DNA from 2 places in the Lysinibacillus sp. UBA5994 genome. Region 1 is predicted to be linked to the other one. Evidence: riboswitches for the same ligand, from Rfam matches in the RefSeq annotation. Region 1 holds a riboswitch; the other holds the start of a gene.
What was found. Region 1 has a riboswitch for S-adenosylmethionine ahead of B3D98_RS09770 (YezD family protein). Riboswitches for the same ligand answer to the same signal wherever they lie in the genome.
Positions count from the first base shown of each region.

Region 1 (7,730 bases):
CTACTGCAACATCTTTTCGTAATGGTAAAACTTTCATTTATGGACACCCCTTTACATATAAGTGATTTCATTATAACGAAACTATTTCGGAAAGTGAAATAATTTCGTAGAATAGTTGAAATATTCTTACTCTAAATCGTTTCTCATGAAGGATGTTTGAAATATTGTCGGTCGGGAACAATGAGTGTATAGCCAACATCTTTTATTACTCATACTAATGGCTAGAACAAGACATATTGGAGGAGAAATTAATTATGACACAAAACTTAAACAAACAATTAAATAAGCTAGTGGCGACATGGTCTGTGCTTTATACAAAGCTACACAATTATCATTGGTATGTCACAGGTCCAGCCTTCTTTACACTGCATGCAAAATTTGAAGAGCTATATAATGAAACAACATTGAATTTAGATGAAATAGCAGAGCGTATTTTATCAAAGGATGGCAAGCCAGTGGCAACATTAAAAGAGCATCTAGAGCTATCCTATGTAGATGAAGCAACAGGTGAAGAAACGACAGAGGACATGGTTGCAACGACAATCTCAGATTTCCAAAAGCTGATGAAAGCTTTAAATTCTACAATGGAGCTAGCCGCAGAAGAAGGAGACGACCGTACAGAGGATCTACTCAATGCCATGTATCAGTCTCTTGAAAAGCATACATGGATGTTAAAGGCCTTTCTTGACAAGTAAAAATTGACAATTTGCATGCTGAAGAAGAAATTCTCTCCAGCATGCTTTTTTTCTGCCCTGAACTTATTATGTCAAATCAGCAACGTAGTTTAAGGCAATTTAACAATTATTACAGTTTAGTAAAATGGGTTTGTTTGTGTGTAGTGCGGGTAATTACCTAGTAAGCCATACAACATAGGAGGAATTGAACATGATGAATGAACAAAATCCAAAAATTGAGGTGGCCCATACAAGGGATGAAATGCTTCACATTTTAGAGAATATGCGAATGGAAGGTTATCACCAAGACGATATTCATATTATTGCGAGAGATCCCCAACAGTTTGAGGATGTAAAATGGGATGCCGATGTGCAAACGCATGAGGCTGGAAATTGGGTAGATCAATTTAAATCTTGGTTTACAGGCGAGTCAGCCGTTACAGAGGGTTTAAAACGATTTAATCTGTCAGAGGGACAAATCGCTTACTATGCGCATCTTGTAGAACAGGGAAGTATTGTCTTATATGCAGAACATGAGGATGATGTCGATACACTCCAAACATATCCAGAGACTGCTGAAGAGCAAGAGGAGCGTTTAAGAAATCAACAGCGTATGGCAGAAGCAGAGCAATATAGAAGATTTTTATAATGAATCAAACTAACGAGATATGACTATTCCTCGCTAGTTTGAATATAGACAAAGTCGATTGTTTCGACTTTGTCTATTATTTTATCTAGCATTTCTTGAAAAGAAGGGCTATTTTTTAAATGCCATCTTTATATTTAGAAATGTTATTTTTCGCATTTAGTATAGAGAGAATAGGATCACTTGTTTTCTTTTTAAAAGGTTGCGAAAGCAGGTCTTGTAAATTAGTAGATTCTCTCATATCAAGGCTTTGTTTGGTTTCCATGAGGAGAACCCTTTGTCCTGTTGGTTTGACAAGGTATTGACGTACATAGCCATTTTCGTATCTGACCTCAATTTTCGATTTGTTCTTTTTTTCGTCTTCCTCTTCACGGCCACCGACATGTCTCATTAAATCCAGTAGGTTTTGTGTTTGAATTGGTTGATTATCCTTGGTTGGTGAATAATATGACGTATGTAAGGTTTGAATTTGCATGTATGAATCTCCTTTATTTTCGTACCTGTAAAAATTATACTATTTTACATGTAATCGTGCTATAAATTCAATACATAGTAAAAGGAAGCTTGAGAAATAACTCTCAGCTTCCTCTTTTATTCATATGCACTATATTATTGTATGACTTTTTCCTGTGCATCCTTTTTCATAAAACGTAATACATGGAAATGCTCTAATTGTGCTACTAAATTCCCTATAAGAATGAAGCTGCCACCAATCATTAATTTCATTGTTATGCCTTCTCCGATAAACATCATGGCAAACATAGCGGCAAAAATTGGTTCTAAGGAGAATATAAGACCTGTATGTGTAGCAGAAGTATACTGTTGTGCAACAGTTTGACCAACAAAGCAAAACGCACTACAGATGATGCCAAGCCCTAAAATAGCAATCCAGGATATTGCTGAATTTGGCATTGTTGGTGTTTCGAATAGAAAGGTTAACACAAGTGCATAAATTCCAGCAAAGCCAAGCTGATAAATTCCGTATGAAATGGACTCTACATTTCGTGTGAATGAGCTATTTAAAAGTAAATAAATTGAATAACATAACGCAGCAATTGCTACTAATAAATCACCTTTATGGAATGTGAATGAGCCGTGTGCTGTTAAGACGGTAATACCAATCATGGTACAAATGATCGCAAAGCTAACTGCTCGAGAAGGTAATTTTTTTTCAATAAAGCTGCTGAAAATCGGCACTAACACGACCGTTAGGCTCAAGATGAAGCCAGCATTTGAAACAGAAGTAGATTGTAAACCAAATAAACTTAACGCGAACACAATGAATAATAAAAATCCTTGAATAGCCGCATATTTTAATGTTTTACCATTTACTTTGATCATCCGTTTGTAAAAAATAAGTCCTGCTACAAAAAATGCGATGATACAACGTAATGCCACCACATTATAAACTGCCAACGTTTCTAGCCCCATGACCATAAAGGTATAAGAGAGCCCCCAAAACATTGTGACAATAACCATCAATACATTTGCTTTTCCTTGGATACTCATTATGTTCACCTACCATCTGTGTACTAAAACAGTTTTATACTAAAAATTACTATATATCTTGTGTTGTGATTAGTAAAACGAATGTTTATAATGAATAGGATTAAAAAAATTCATGTATATAGAGGGATTGCGGATGAGCTTAGTGAAATATGAGATTTTAACAAAGGTGGCAGAGGTGGCAAGCTTTACAAAAGCAGCTGATGCGCTAGGGTTAACACAATCTGCTGTGAGTCATGCCGTGTCGAGTTTAGAAAAAGAGTTTGGCTTTGCGCTCATTCATCGAAGTCGTGTGGGTGTGACATTAACGAGTGAGGGACAAACAATGCTAAGGGCAATGCGTCAGGTTTTGGATGCTCAGGAATTATTGCAACAGGAAGCAGCTCACATTCATGGCGTGACACGAGGTAAGGTTCGAATTGGTGTGATATCGAGTATTTCTTCAAATTGGATGCCAGAGATTGTTCGAATTATGGATAATCAATTTCCAGGGATACAGGTGGAATTACGAGAGGGAGATTACTATGAAATTGAACAATGGCTTTTAAGTGGTGAAGTAGAAGCAGGATTTTTGAATGGTCAAAAGTCAGAGCAATATCAGTTCACTGAGCTCCAACAAGACCCATTATTATGTATTGTTTCGGATAAAAGTCCATTGTTTGATAAGACAGAAATTGATATCGTAGATTTAGAGGATATGCCATTTATTATGACTTCCTATAAAGGGACAAATGATGTCAAGGTGCTATTAGAGCAATATCATGTTAAGCCGAATATCCGCTTTGAGCTTTCCGAGGAAGTGGGAATTCTTTCCATGATTTCTCATCATTTAGGGATCAGTATTTTACCTCAGTTGGTTATTCAAAATTTACCGCCAACATTGAGAGCGATTCCGTTAAAGCAAGGTGGCTACCGAACGATTGGTATTGCCATGAAACACCATGCTTCGCCCGTCACAAAGAAATTTGCAGAGATATTAAGTGCTTGGCTAAAAGAACAAAACAGCTCCCTAAAATAGTGGCTATTGAAGCCTATCCTTACATTACGTTAAAATAGTATTTGTATATATTTCAGAAAATAGGTGAGTGTATGGGGACATTACAGGGCAAAACCGTACTCATTACAAGTGGGGGAACACTTGAAAAATGGGATCGTGTACGAGGTCATACGAATTTATCAAAAGGCACAATGGGGTGTTATTTAGCAGAGGCGGCGCGGGCTGCTGGCGCTAACGTAGTATACATGCATGGTTACTTTGCACAGCTCCCAGAAAACCAAAATGATATGACATTGATACAATTTGAAGGCATAGAGGATTTAGGACAAAAGGTGCGTCATGCAGTTCAACAACAACATGTCGATATCGTTATTATGGCGGCTGCGGGCTCTGATTGGGTCATTGACAAAGTATATGATCAATCAGGTAATTTAATGGAGGAAACGGGGAAAATGCCTTCTGACGAACCACCTATTATTCATTTTAAAAAAGCACCAAAAGTATTAGGTCAAATTAAGGGATGGCAACCGAATGTAACGTTAGTAGGCTTTAAGCTCGAAGCAACGAATGATGAGGAATTCTTGTTAGCTCGTGCCAGACTGCGTATGGAAACAGCCAATGCACAATTTATGGTAGCAAATAGCTCTCAGTCTTTATATGGGGGGGATGAACCTCATTGGATTGTACCTGCTGATGGACAGCCTCTTAAAGTAATGGGCAAGCAAAAAACAGCAGAAGCTTTAATGATGTATTTACAAAATCAATAAATGTGAACTGTGTAGAGAAATATTTCTACACAGTTTTTTCTTGTCTAAAAGGTTAGCATCCTATAATATTTACTTAACGGTCGGTAAAAAAGGAGGGTAATAATGGGAAATAAAGAACAAACTTTTCACAAAATTATAGAAATTGCTTATGGGATGTTTGCGGAAAATGGATTTGAAAAAACAAGCTTAGCAATGATTGCTACAGAGGTCGGTATTTCAAAACCAGCCATTTACTATTATTTTCAATCAAAGGATCAATTAATCGCTTTCATATTTGATGAATTGTATAAAGAAATTCAACATGATGTTGCTGTGGATTATAAAGAGCTTTCTTCTGCTAATTTTAAGGAGGAATTACTTAAGCTAGGCTATAAATCTATTGAGGCACAGGACAAGGACCCTTATTTTAATAAAATATTTAATCAATATGTACTATTAGCGGCCCGCGATGAAAACTATAAAAGACAATTAGTAGAGCTAGAAACCAGCTTTTTAACGAGCTTTGTTGCTATCCTACGATATGGCGTACAGCTAGGCGTGCTAGAGGATACTCCACATATAGAAGCGAAGGCACAGATGCTAGCCCTCGTCTATGATAATATCGGTAATTTCATGTTAACAGGCAACCAATTGAACTATAGGGCTATTTGGAAGGAGGCTGTACATAGCGTTATCCAAGGGGGCAAAGATGACAAAAAGAAATGATGATCGGCGCATTGAAGGTCTTGATTTTGCAAGAGCTCTCGCCATGCTTGGCATGTTCATTGTCAATTTTGGCGTCATAACAGGTTCTACAACGAATGGTTCAACATGGTTAATTGCCTTCCAACATCTTTTCGAGGGACGTGCTTCGGCCGTATTTGTCATGCTAGCAGGAATAGGGACAGCCTTAATGACTCGTCAGGCTAGAGAGAGTAAGGACCCAATCCTTCTTCGTCAAAATCGACTTACTTTGTGGAAGAGGGCGCTTTTGTTATTTACGATAGGGTTAATATTATATGCAATCGGCTGGACAGGAGATATCTTACATTATTATGGCGTGTATATGTTTGTTGCTGCTTGGTTGATTGCCCAATCCAAGAAAATGATGATCTTCATAATCGGTGCCATCCTTATCCTTTCACAATGGCTTCAAATTCAATTTAGTTACCTTGCTGGTTGGCATCCAACATATGTGCTACTAGAGTATCTTGATTTTTGGACACCAGCAGGATTTATAAGAAATTTGATGTTTAATGGCTATCATCCACTATTCCCCTGGATTTGCTTCTTTCTGATAGGTATGGTAATGGGCACATTAGATTTAACAAATCATACATTAAGAAAAAACTTACTGGTGATAGGTTTATTGTTAGTCATCATGACTGAGACTTGTTCAACGTTATTCATTAAGATGACAACCATTCATTTATTAGATGTAGAGAGTGCATTGTATTTATTTGATACAGGACCGATTCCACCGAATATGATGTATGTCCTATCTAATTCGGCTTCGGCTATTGTCATCATTGTTGGCTCCATCTATCTTGTAGAGACATGTAAAAATAAAGTTATTCAATCTTTCATATTAACAGGACAAATGTCTTTAACGCATTATGTTGGCCATGTTGTTATAGGCATTGGAATACTAATTATTTGCCAAAAGCTGGAGAACCAAACACTTGCTTTTTCCATGCTGTATGCCTGCTGTTATTTTTTAGGATGTGTCGTTGTTTCTGTATGGTGGAGGACTAAACATCATCGAGGCCCACTTGAATTTATGATGAGGAAATGGAGCTTGTAATAAATTAATGGATTGCCATCTATTTCTCACTGACTAGGCATAAAATACTTTAGGTATAGGGAGTCTTTTAATCTAAACGACATATTGCATAGTATTCAACTAGGTTTTCTAATATTTTGTATTGACATTCCTATAGCAGAATTATAGAATTATTTTCAAGAAACGCAGTACTCTTATCAAGAGAGGTGGAGGGACTTGGCCCAATGAAGCCTCGGCAACCGAACAACAGGTGCCAAATCCAACAGATGGTGTCTGAGAGATAGGAGGGGCTATCAATCAGTTTGATGCGTTGGCCTCTTTATGAACAATAAGGATAAAAAAGAAGGGGTGTATCGTATGGCTCAGTCAGTAAAAGTAGATGATAAGAAACTAGAGGCAATTGCGAAGGCGATTCAAAATCTTGAATTTGGTGAAGTGCATATTACGATTCAAGATGGTGTGATTGTGCAAATTAATAGGCTTGAAAAGCAGAGATTTCCGCAGAAAAAATAACAATGATTTCAGTAGAACTTATGTCAAACGGCCACCTATAAGCATGAAGGATTTCCTGTGCTTACAAGTGGCCCTTTTTTTGTGTAAAGGCTAGCTATAAAAGCTTTTTGGTATGGGACCGATATGACGGCGATGATAAAGCAAAGGCTCTTTTTGAGCATTTGTAATGTCTACGACCTGCCCAATAAAAATGGTATGGTCGCCAGCATCGATTTGCTGAAATGTTTTACATTGTAAATTAGCTGCTGTATCATGTAAAATCGGTAGTCCTAAAGAGGAAGTTGACCATTTTGCTTGTGCAAAGCGATCAGGGATTTTACTGGCAAATAGTGTACATAAATGCTCTTGATCACTCGCTAAAATATTGACCGCAAAATTTGGCGCAGTCGTGAAATAAGGATGGAGCTGAGATTTTTTATCGAGTGACCACAAAATAAGGAGCGGGTCGATTGAAACAGATGCAAAGGAATTGACGGTTAAGCCAATCGGTTTTGTGTCATGACATGTCGTGACAACTGTTACGCCTGTAGGATAATTACCTAATGCCAATTTAAAAGCAGCTACTAAATCTGTCATTCAAATCACCTCTTTATGAAATTAGTGAACGGAGTTTGTAGGTAAACGAAACTTTTTTTCATATCCTACTAGTAACTCCTTTTCTTGAGTAAATTTTAAACTAATCAAACATACAGGTAAAGGTAATGGGGAAAGAAAGGGGAATGGCCATGACTTTATATTTTGATCATTTGGTTCATCAAGTGGAATCACCAGAAAATATAAAGGTTTTCTTCAATAAACGAAATGTCCATACAGTGAATGGTGGGCAGCACACGATGTGGGGGACTTATAATACGTTAAGCTACTT
Region 1 is NZ_DJAU01000028.1:72,736-80,465, forward strand. It holds gene pepF (oligoendopeptidase F) at 1-37, opposite strand, end outside; gene B3D98_RS09730 (Dps family protein) at 255-695, shown strand; gene B3D98_RS09735 (general stress protein) at 886-1,323, shown strand; gene B3D98_RS09740 (hypothetical protein) at 1,439-1,795, opposite strand; gene B3D98_RS09745 (DMT family transporter) at 1,930-2,829, opposite strand; gene B3D98_RS09750 (LysR family transcriptional regulator) at 2,963-3,844, shown strand; gene B3D98_RS09755 (phosphopantothenoylcysteine decarboxylase) at 3,916-4,590, shown strand; gene B3D98_RS09760 (TetR/AcrR family transcriptional regulator) at 4,693-5,295, shown strand; gene B3D98_RS09765 (DUF418 domain-containing protein) at 5,279-6,373, shown strand; SAM riboswitch class I at 6,544-6,639, shown strand; gene B3D98_RS09770 (YezD family protein) at 6,710-6,865, shown strand; gene B3D98_RS09775 (flavin reductase family protein) at 6,956-7,441, opposite strand; gene B3D98_RS09780 (VOC family protein) at 7,591-7,730, shown strand, end outside.

Region 2 (7,730 bases), on a different contig from region 1:
TTGTGGTAATAAGTAGTTCATGATACCAAAGATAGATTTTTTCATTTCACCAGCATATTCTGTACCACCAATTAAAATAATTTTCTTTTCAAGTGATACGATGATGAATGTTTCAGAAGCAGTACCATCAACCGCAGGATCTGCTTTAAAGTTAGGAGCTGAGATGACAGTGAAGTCGGCAACATGAGAAGCTAATTCATCTGCTGTTGGACGGATAAATAATTGATGAGCAAAAAGATTGTGCCATGCGTATTCATTGATAACTTGAATGCTTAATTGTGAGTCTTTGTCAGCACCTGCAAAGCCTTTGAATACGAATAACTCGTCACGTTCTTTTAAATATTTTATTACTTTTACATATAGGTTATCGAACACTTCAGAAGAAATCGGTTGGTTGACTTTACCCCAGTCAATTTGATCTTTTGTGCTTTCTTCTTCTACCGTATATTTATCTTTAGGTGAACGACCAGTGTATTTGCCAGTTTCTGCACGAACTGCGCCATCTACTGTTAACATTGCTTCACCACGAGATGTAGCTTTTTCTGCTAATTGTGGTACTGAAAGTTGAACATTAATGTTACCGCCGTTTAATAATTCCTTCAGTTCGTTTGCAATTTCTACTGAATTCATCGATTAAATACCATCCTTTTTTATAGTATTCCCTTGATTTAGAGGGATTTTTTCTTAATTTCAAAAATAGTATAACACAATTGCTTAAATAATCTATACTAATTAAGAAATTATTTTAGAGTTTTTACCACTTTTCAATAAACTGACAAAAAATAATGTTTTTCGAGTAGAATACCATCAATCCTACTGTAATTAGGCACGAAAATTGAGCCACACATATGTTACCACAAGTAGCTAGGTATGTTGTAGGGATTAATTTGCTTCTATTTACATCATCATCCAAGTATGAAAAGTTTTTGTGTAATAAGTTCTTTCCTTTCTATACAGTAATACATAAGAAAATATTTGACAACGTTCGACCTTTTCAGTAACATGAGATTGAACGGATACTCTTATCCCGAGCTGGTGGAGGGTCAGGCCCTGTGAAACCCGGCAACCTGCATGAACTATTTCACGACATGCGTTGGTGCCAACCTGATGCAAGGGAACATCCCTTGAACGATAAGAGTGAAAGGTTACGCAGTCATTATTCCTTTCCTCATGTAAAGTAACGTGAGAAAAGGATTTTTTTATTGTTAAAAATCAATGTAAAGGTAAGTATATGTAGTTCTTTCCTTATTGTAATGACGGATCTTTCGAAATCCTCGTGTTAAAAGCAGCAGTAACGGCTTGAGAGTTCAATCCTTAGGAGCGGACTTGACATGGGTAATGAGTACCGTATTCATACACAACTACTTATTGTAAGAGTATTTAGGAGGAAAACCAAATGACAAACCGTCGACTGTTTACATCAGAGAGTGTAACAGAAGGACATCCAGATAAGATTTGTGACCAAATCTCGGATGCCATTTTAGATGCTATTTTAGCAGAAGATCCAAATGCACGTGTAGCGTGTGAAACAACTGTAACAACAGGATTAGTATTAGTAGCAGGAGAAATTACTACTTCTACTTATGTGGATATTAAAGGTATTGTTCGTGACACTGTAGCTGAAATTGGCTATACACGAGGTAAATATGGCTTTGATGCTGAGAACTTAGCGGTGCTTGTGGCAATTGGCGAACAATCACCTGATATTGCTCAAGGTGTTGATCAGGCATTAGAGGCACGTGAAGGCTCTATGACAGATGCTGATATAGAAGCAATTGGTGCTGGTGACCAAGGCTTAATGTTTGGCTATGCATGTAATGAAACACCAGAGCTAATGCCATTACCAATTAGCTTGGCACACAAATTAGCACGCCGTTTAACAGAAGTACGTAAATCAGGTGAACTTGCCTATTTACGTCCTGATGGTAAAACGCAAGTAACGATTGAATATGATGACAATAATGTACCGGTTCGCGTGGATACAATTGTTATTTCAACACAGCATGATGAAGAAGCAACACTTGAACAAATTCAAGCAGATTTAAAAGAATTTGTTATTGCACCAGTTGTACCGAGTGAATTATTAGATGCTAATACGAAATACTTCATCAATCCAACTGGCCGTTTTGTAATTGGTGGGCCAAAAGGTGATGCTGGATTAACAGGACGTAAAATCATTGTTGATACATACGGTGGTTATGCACGTCACGGTGGTGGTGCCTTCTCAGGTAAGGATGCAACCAAGGTAGACCGTTCGGCGGCATATGCAGCACGTTATGTAGCGAAAAACATCGTAGCAGCTGGCTTAGCAGAGCGTGCTGAAGTGCAACTTGCCTATGCGATTGGCGTTGCTCAGCCTGTTTCCATTGCTGTCGATACATTTGGCACAGGTAGAGTGAAAGAAAGCGAGATCGTTGAATGGGTACGCGAGCTATTCGATTTACGCCCAGCAGGTATCATTAAAATGCTTGATCTTCGTCGTCCAATTTATAAACAAACTGCTGCGTATGGACATTTTGGTCGTACAGATTTAAATGTACCATGGGAGCAAATTGATAAAGCAGACGCGCTACGAGAAAAAGCACGTTTATAAACTATTGAACTAAAGTAATGAAGTCATTAGAAAATTATTCTGATGTATTAATAAGCAAAGGGGCAACATTGCTCCTTTTGTTTTTTTTACAAAAATACCTCGCTAGGATTCGTGAACATATTCGGTACACGAAAACGCGAGGGATTTTTTCGTTAGTATTGATTTTTTGTGTAGGTTATTTATTTCTGAAGTGATTTATAATATTGACCTTTTTCTGCGTATTCTCGTACGATGCGTTCCATATCCTCTTTATCTTCAGCATTTAATTCTCGGACAACTTTTGCTGGACGACCTAATGCTAAACTATTTGGAGGAATGACTTTACCAGGAGGTACTAGGCTTCCAGCTCCAATAAATGCACCTTCTCCAATCTCAGCTCCGTCTAAAATAATGGATCCCATACCAATTAAGGCATTTTTGCGAATTGTACAACTATGTAAAGTGACTTGGTGTCCAACTGTTACCTCATCTTCAATAATGAGCGGATATTTTGGGCTTTGGTGTAAACAGCAAAGATCCTGGATACTGACACGTTTACCAATAATCGTTGGGGAAACATCACCACGAATAACCGTATTAAACCAAATAGTTGTTTCGGCGCCAATTGTTACGTCGCCCGTAACAGTTGCGTAGTCAGCAATGAAAACAGACGGATCGATCTTTGGCGTTTTATCTTTAAATGGATAAATCATGAAAATCGCCTCTTTTCTTTCTATAATGTAGTATTATCGTATCAAATACGCAACTTTATGGAAATATAAAATTAAAATGTGCTATTTATTTCGATATAATCAAAGTGTAATTATTTTTTAGGAGGACTATGTAATGTGGAAATGGGAAGCTGATGGACAAGCAAAAGCTGTGATTGCTATTCTTCATGGTGCTTATGAAAATCACCGTTGGTATGCATGGCTGATAGAGAAATTAAGATTAGAAGGCTTCCACATAGTCATGGGAGATTTACCGAATCATGGGGGTAATGCAAGGTTTGCTCGAGTCCATGATGAAGACTTCAAATTGTACAATAAGTATACAAGAAACCTGATTGAAAATGCTTTTTCATATAATTTACCAACCTTTGTAATAGGGCATGGACTAGGTGCAACATTAATCCTCCATACACTGCAAAAGAGACAATATGAATGTGCAGGCATTATTTTAACATCACCTTGGTTGCAACTAAAGCTATTACCAGGTAAATTAACAAATGCTTTAACAAGTCTAAGTGCGTTAACGGCCAATGTTAAATTGACACATGATATTACATTAGAGAAATTAACGCGTAGTGTTGAAGGCAGAGAAGAAATGAAAGATGATGTACCGCTCATGACTGTAGTTTCTGTGAAATGGTATCGAGAACTTCAGCAGATGATGAAAAATTTAGTGATGCTGCCTAAAGGTGAAATGCCTAATATGCCTATGCTAATTATGACAGCTGAGAAGGATAAAATTACGGACACTCGCCAAACTCGAAATTGGCTTCATCAACAGGAATTCACGGAATTTCAGTTTAAAGAATGGGCAAATTGTTATCATAATTTATTTCATGAGGGAGAGCGCGAAGAGATTTTTATGTATATACGAGATTTTATTAATAATGCTCTTCGAAGAATTGGTTATATAATTAAATAGGTTTATACCCTTCCATTTACTAGGTTACTTACTTAAATATTGTTACTTAAAAATAATATTGTAATTTTCAGAAAAGTGTAATACTATAATGACTTAAAGTAAGGTAATTCAAATTGGAGGGGTAAAATGGATGTAATTGTAGAGAAGTTGAATGGTATTTTATGGGGACCATGGTTTATTTATGGCATCTTATTAATTGGGTTATTTTTCTCAATTATTACAAGGTTCCTACAAGTAAGGCACATTAAAGATATGTTTGTTTTAATGTTTAAAGGGGAGAAGTCAGAAAAGGGAATATCTTCATTCCAAGCAATGTCTATCGCATTATCAGGACGTGTAGGTACAGGTAATATTGCTGGTACTGCGACAGCGATTGGAATGGGAGGACCTGGTGCTGTCTTTTGGATGTGGGCAATCGCTTTCATAGGTGCGGCTACCGCGTATGTAGAGTCAACATTAGCTCAAATCTATAAAGAAGAGAAAGATACAGAATATCGTGGTGGACCGGCCTTTTACATAGAAAAAGGAATGGGCCAAAAATGGTTTGCAGTTATTTTTGCTGTGGCGGCTTTAATAGCAATGTTAATTTTGATGCCTGGTGTGCAGTCGAATGCCATCGCAGGTGCTGTTGAAAACGCTTTCGGTTTGGAAACATGGATCACAGGACTTATTATTGTTGTTTTATTAGGTGCTATTATCATCGGGGGTGTTAAATCAATCGCAAATGCTGCCCAGATTATTGTACCGTTTATGGCATTAGCCTATATCATTATGGCCATTATCATTATTTTTATGAATATTTCACAAGTACCAACGGTTATCGGATTAATTTTTTCTAGTGCATTTGGGGCTCAAGAAATTTTTGGCGGCATTATTGGTTCAGCGATTGCTTGGGGTGTTAAACGTGGAATTTACTCTAATGAGGCTGGTCAAGGAACTGGTGCTCACCCTGCGGCAGCTGCGGAAGTATCACATCCTGCTAAGCAAGGAATTGTACAAGCGGCGTCTGTTTATATTGATACATTATTAATTTGTTCTGCTACGGCATTTATGATTTTATTTACAGGCATGTACAATGTACAAGATGAAAAGGCAGCTGAGGGAGCAGATCCATTTATCCATATTGGAGAATTTAATAGTGGTGGATTAGCAGGCGATGAGCAAATGACTTTTGCGAAAAGTATTGAAGCAGGTGCAGCCTATACACAATATGCAGTTGACTCATCATTACCTGGCTTTGGTGCTCCATTTGTAGCCATTGCGTTATTCTTCTTTGCCTTTACAACAATCATGGCTTACTACTATATTGCAGAGACAAATGTCGCTTACTTATTTAGAGGTAGCACAGAAAAGGTATTCATTTGGATTGCGAAAATTGCCATTTTAGTTGCAGCCTTTTATGGTACAATCCGTACGTCTGGTCTAGCATGGGCAATGGGAGATGTAGGTCTTGGTTTGATGGTTTGGATTAACGTTATAGCTATTTTAATTATCATGAAACCAGCTATTGTCGCATTAAAAGATTACGAGAAACAGAAAAAAGAAGGAAAAGACCCAGTCTTTGATCCTCGTAAACTAGGAATTAAAGGTGCAGATTTCTGGGTTGACTATAATGAAAAACGCAATAACAAGTAGATAAAGAGCAAGGGCGATCAGCTAGTTTGATAGAAACTAGCTGATCGCCTTTTAGCATGTAATTATTGAATAGGATGTTCTTTCATTTTCTCTAATGCAATGACGAAGGGTGGATCATTTTGTTGATTCAGAAATGCATATTTTAAGACATGAACATATTTTTGTGGCAGTTGGCTTACATAATCAATGACCTTATCACGCTCTTCTTTTCCACCTGGATGACCATGATAAATAACAAGAACAATCAAACCGCCCACTTTTAAGAGCTTTAATATATTCTCAATGGCTTGGATTGTTGTATTAGGTCTTGTAATAATATCATGGTTGCTACCAGGTAAATAGCCGAGATTGAAGATTGCCGCAGTTACTGGCTTGTGTACAAACTGCGTAACTTCTTCATGCCCTTTATTTAAAACGAGTGCTCGATGTTCTAAACCATGATCTAAAAGTCGGAGGAGTGTCGCGTCAACCGCCTCTTTTTGGACATCAAAGGCATAAACTTGCCCTTCATCCCCAACAAGCTGTGCCAGAAACAATGTGTCATGGCCGTTTCCAGCAGTTGCATCAACAACTGTATCTCCCTCTTTTATATTATCTTTTAATAACTGCTGGGCATATTGTAAAACGCGTTGTAGTATCATTTCATAACCTCTGCCTTATACAACTTCCCTTGCCAACTACCACGACGTTCAAGCTCAGCATCAATGCCATTCAGTACTTCCCATTTATTTACACTCCACATGGGTCCAATCATTAAATCAATCGGTCCATCACCTGTAATACGATGAATGACCATCTCTGGTGGTAAAATTTCTAATTGGTCTGCTACTAGTTTTGTATATACATCTTGATCTAAAAATTCTAGCATACCTTTTTCATATTGCTTCACCATAGGCGTTCCTTTTAATAGATGAAGTAAGTGGATTTTAATGCCTTGGACATCTAATTGTGCAACTGCTCGTGCCGTTTCCATCATCATGTCATAGTCTTCGAGAGGCAATCCGTTAATGATATGTGAGCAAACACGAATGCCATGCTTACGCAATTTTTCAACGCCTTCCACATACGTTGCATAATCATGGGCACGATTAATAAGATTAGCCGTTTTCTCATGCACCGTTTGTAGACCGAGCTCAATCCATAAATACGTCCGCTCATTTAGCTCTGCTAAATATTCGACAACATCATCGGGTAAACAGTCAGGACGAGTAGCAATAGAAAGACCTACTACACCTTCTTGCGCTAAAGCTGCTTCAAATTTTTCTTTTAAAACTGGCAAAGGGGCATGTGTATTTGTGTAGGCTTGGAAATAGGCCATGTATTTGCCATCCTTCCATTTCTGGTGCATTTTGTCTCGGATTTCAGCAAATTGAACATCAATTGGATCTACCTTATTACCAGCAAAATCACCAGAACCTGCAGCACTGCAAAATGTACAGCCACCGAAAGCAACTGTGCCGTCGCGGTTAGGGCAATCAAATCCTGCATCTAATGCCACTTTAAATACTTTATGACCAAATTGGTCACGTAAATAGCGATTCCATGTATAGTATCTTTTCCCCTCTGAAGGAAAAGGAAAATTCGTCTCTGTCATTTATTTCACTCCTCTAACGCTCTATTCTATCATGTGCATTTCGTTCCGTCATGGGGTAAGGGTAATATCATGATTTGGATAAAGAAAAATGGAAAGGAACAAAACTAAATACGATTGAAAATAGGATAGAAGTCTTGTAAAAAAGGTAAAATTATTTTCCTTGTACTTTTAAGTATTTCAGCATACACTAACTATTTAGAGAAGCGAAATAATGGAGGTCATCCTATGCCAAAACGTGTTTGGTTTTTAATTATCGGAATGCTTGTGAACACAACA
Region 2 is NZ_DJAU01000024.1:34,062-41,791, forward strand. It holds gene pckA (phosphoenolpyruvate carboxykinase (ATP)) at 1-630, opposite strand, end outside; SAM riboswitch class I at 1,020-1,138, shown strand; gene metK (methionine adenosyltransferase) at 1,397-2,593, shown strand; gene B3D98_RS07165 (gamma carbonic anhydrase family protein) at 2,773-3,285, opposite strand; gene B3D98_RS07170 (alpha/beta hydrolase) at 3,419-4,225, shown strand; gene B3D98_RS07175 (alanine/glycine:cation symporter family protein) at 4,352-5,860, shown strand; gene B3D98_RS07180 (tRNA (mnm(5)s(2)U34)-methyltransferase) at 5,923-6,501, opposite strand; gene B3D98_RS07185 (TIGR01212 family radical SAM protein) at 6,498-7,454, opposite strand; gene B3D98_RS07190 (MDR family MFS transporter) at 7,680-7,730, shown strand, end outside.
Region 2: it holds a riboswitch for S-adenosylmethionine, as region 1 does, so the genes downstream of both, metK (methionine adenosyltransferase) here and B3D98_RS09770 (YezD family protein) in region 1, are expected to answer to the same signal.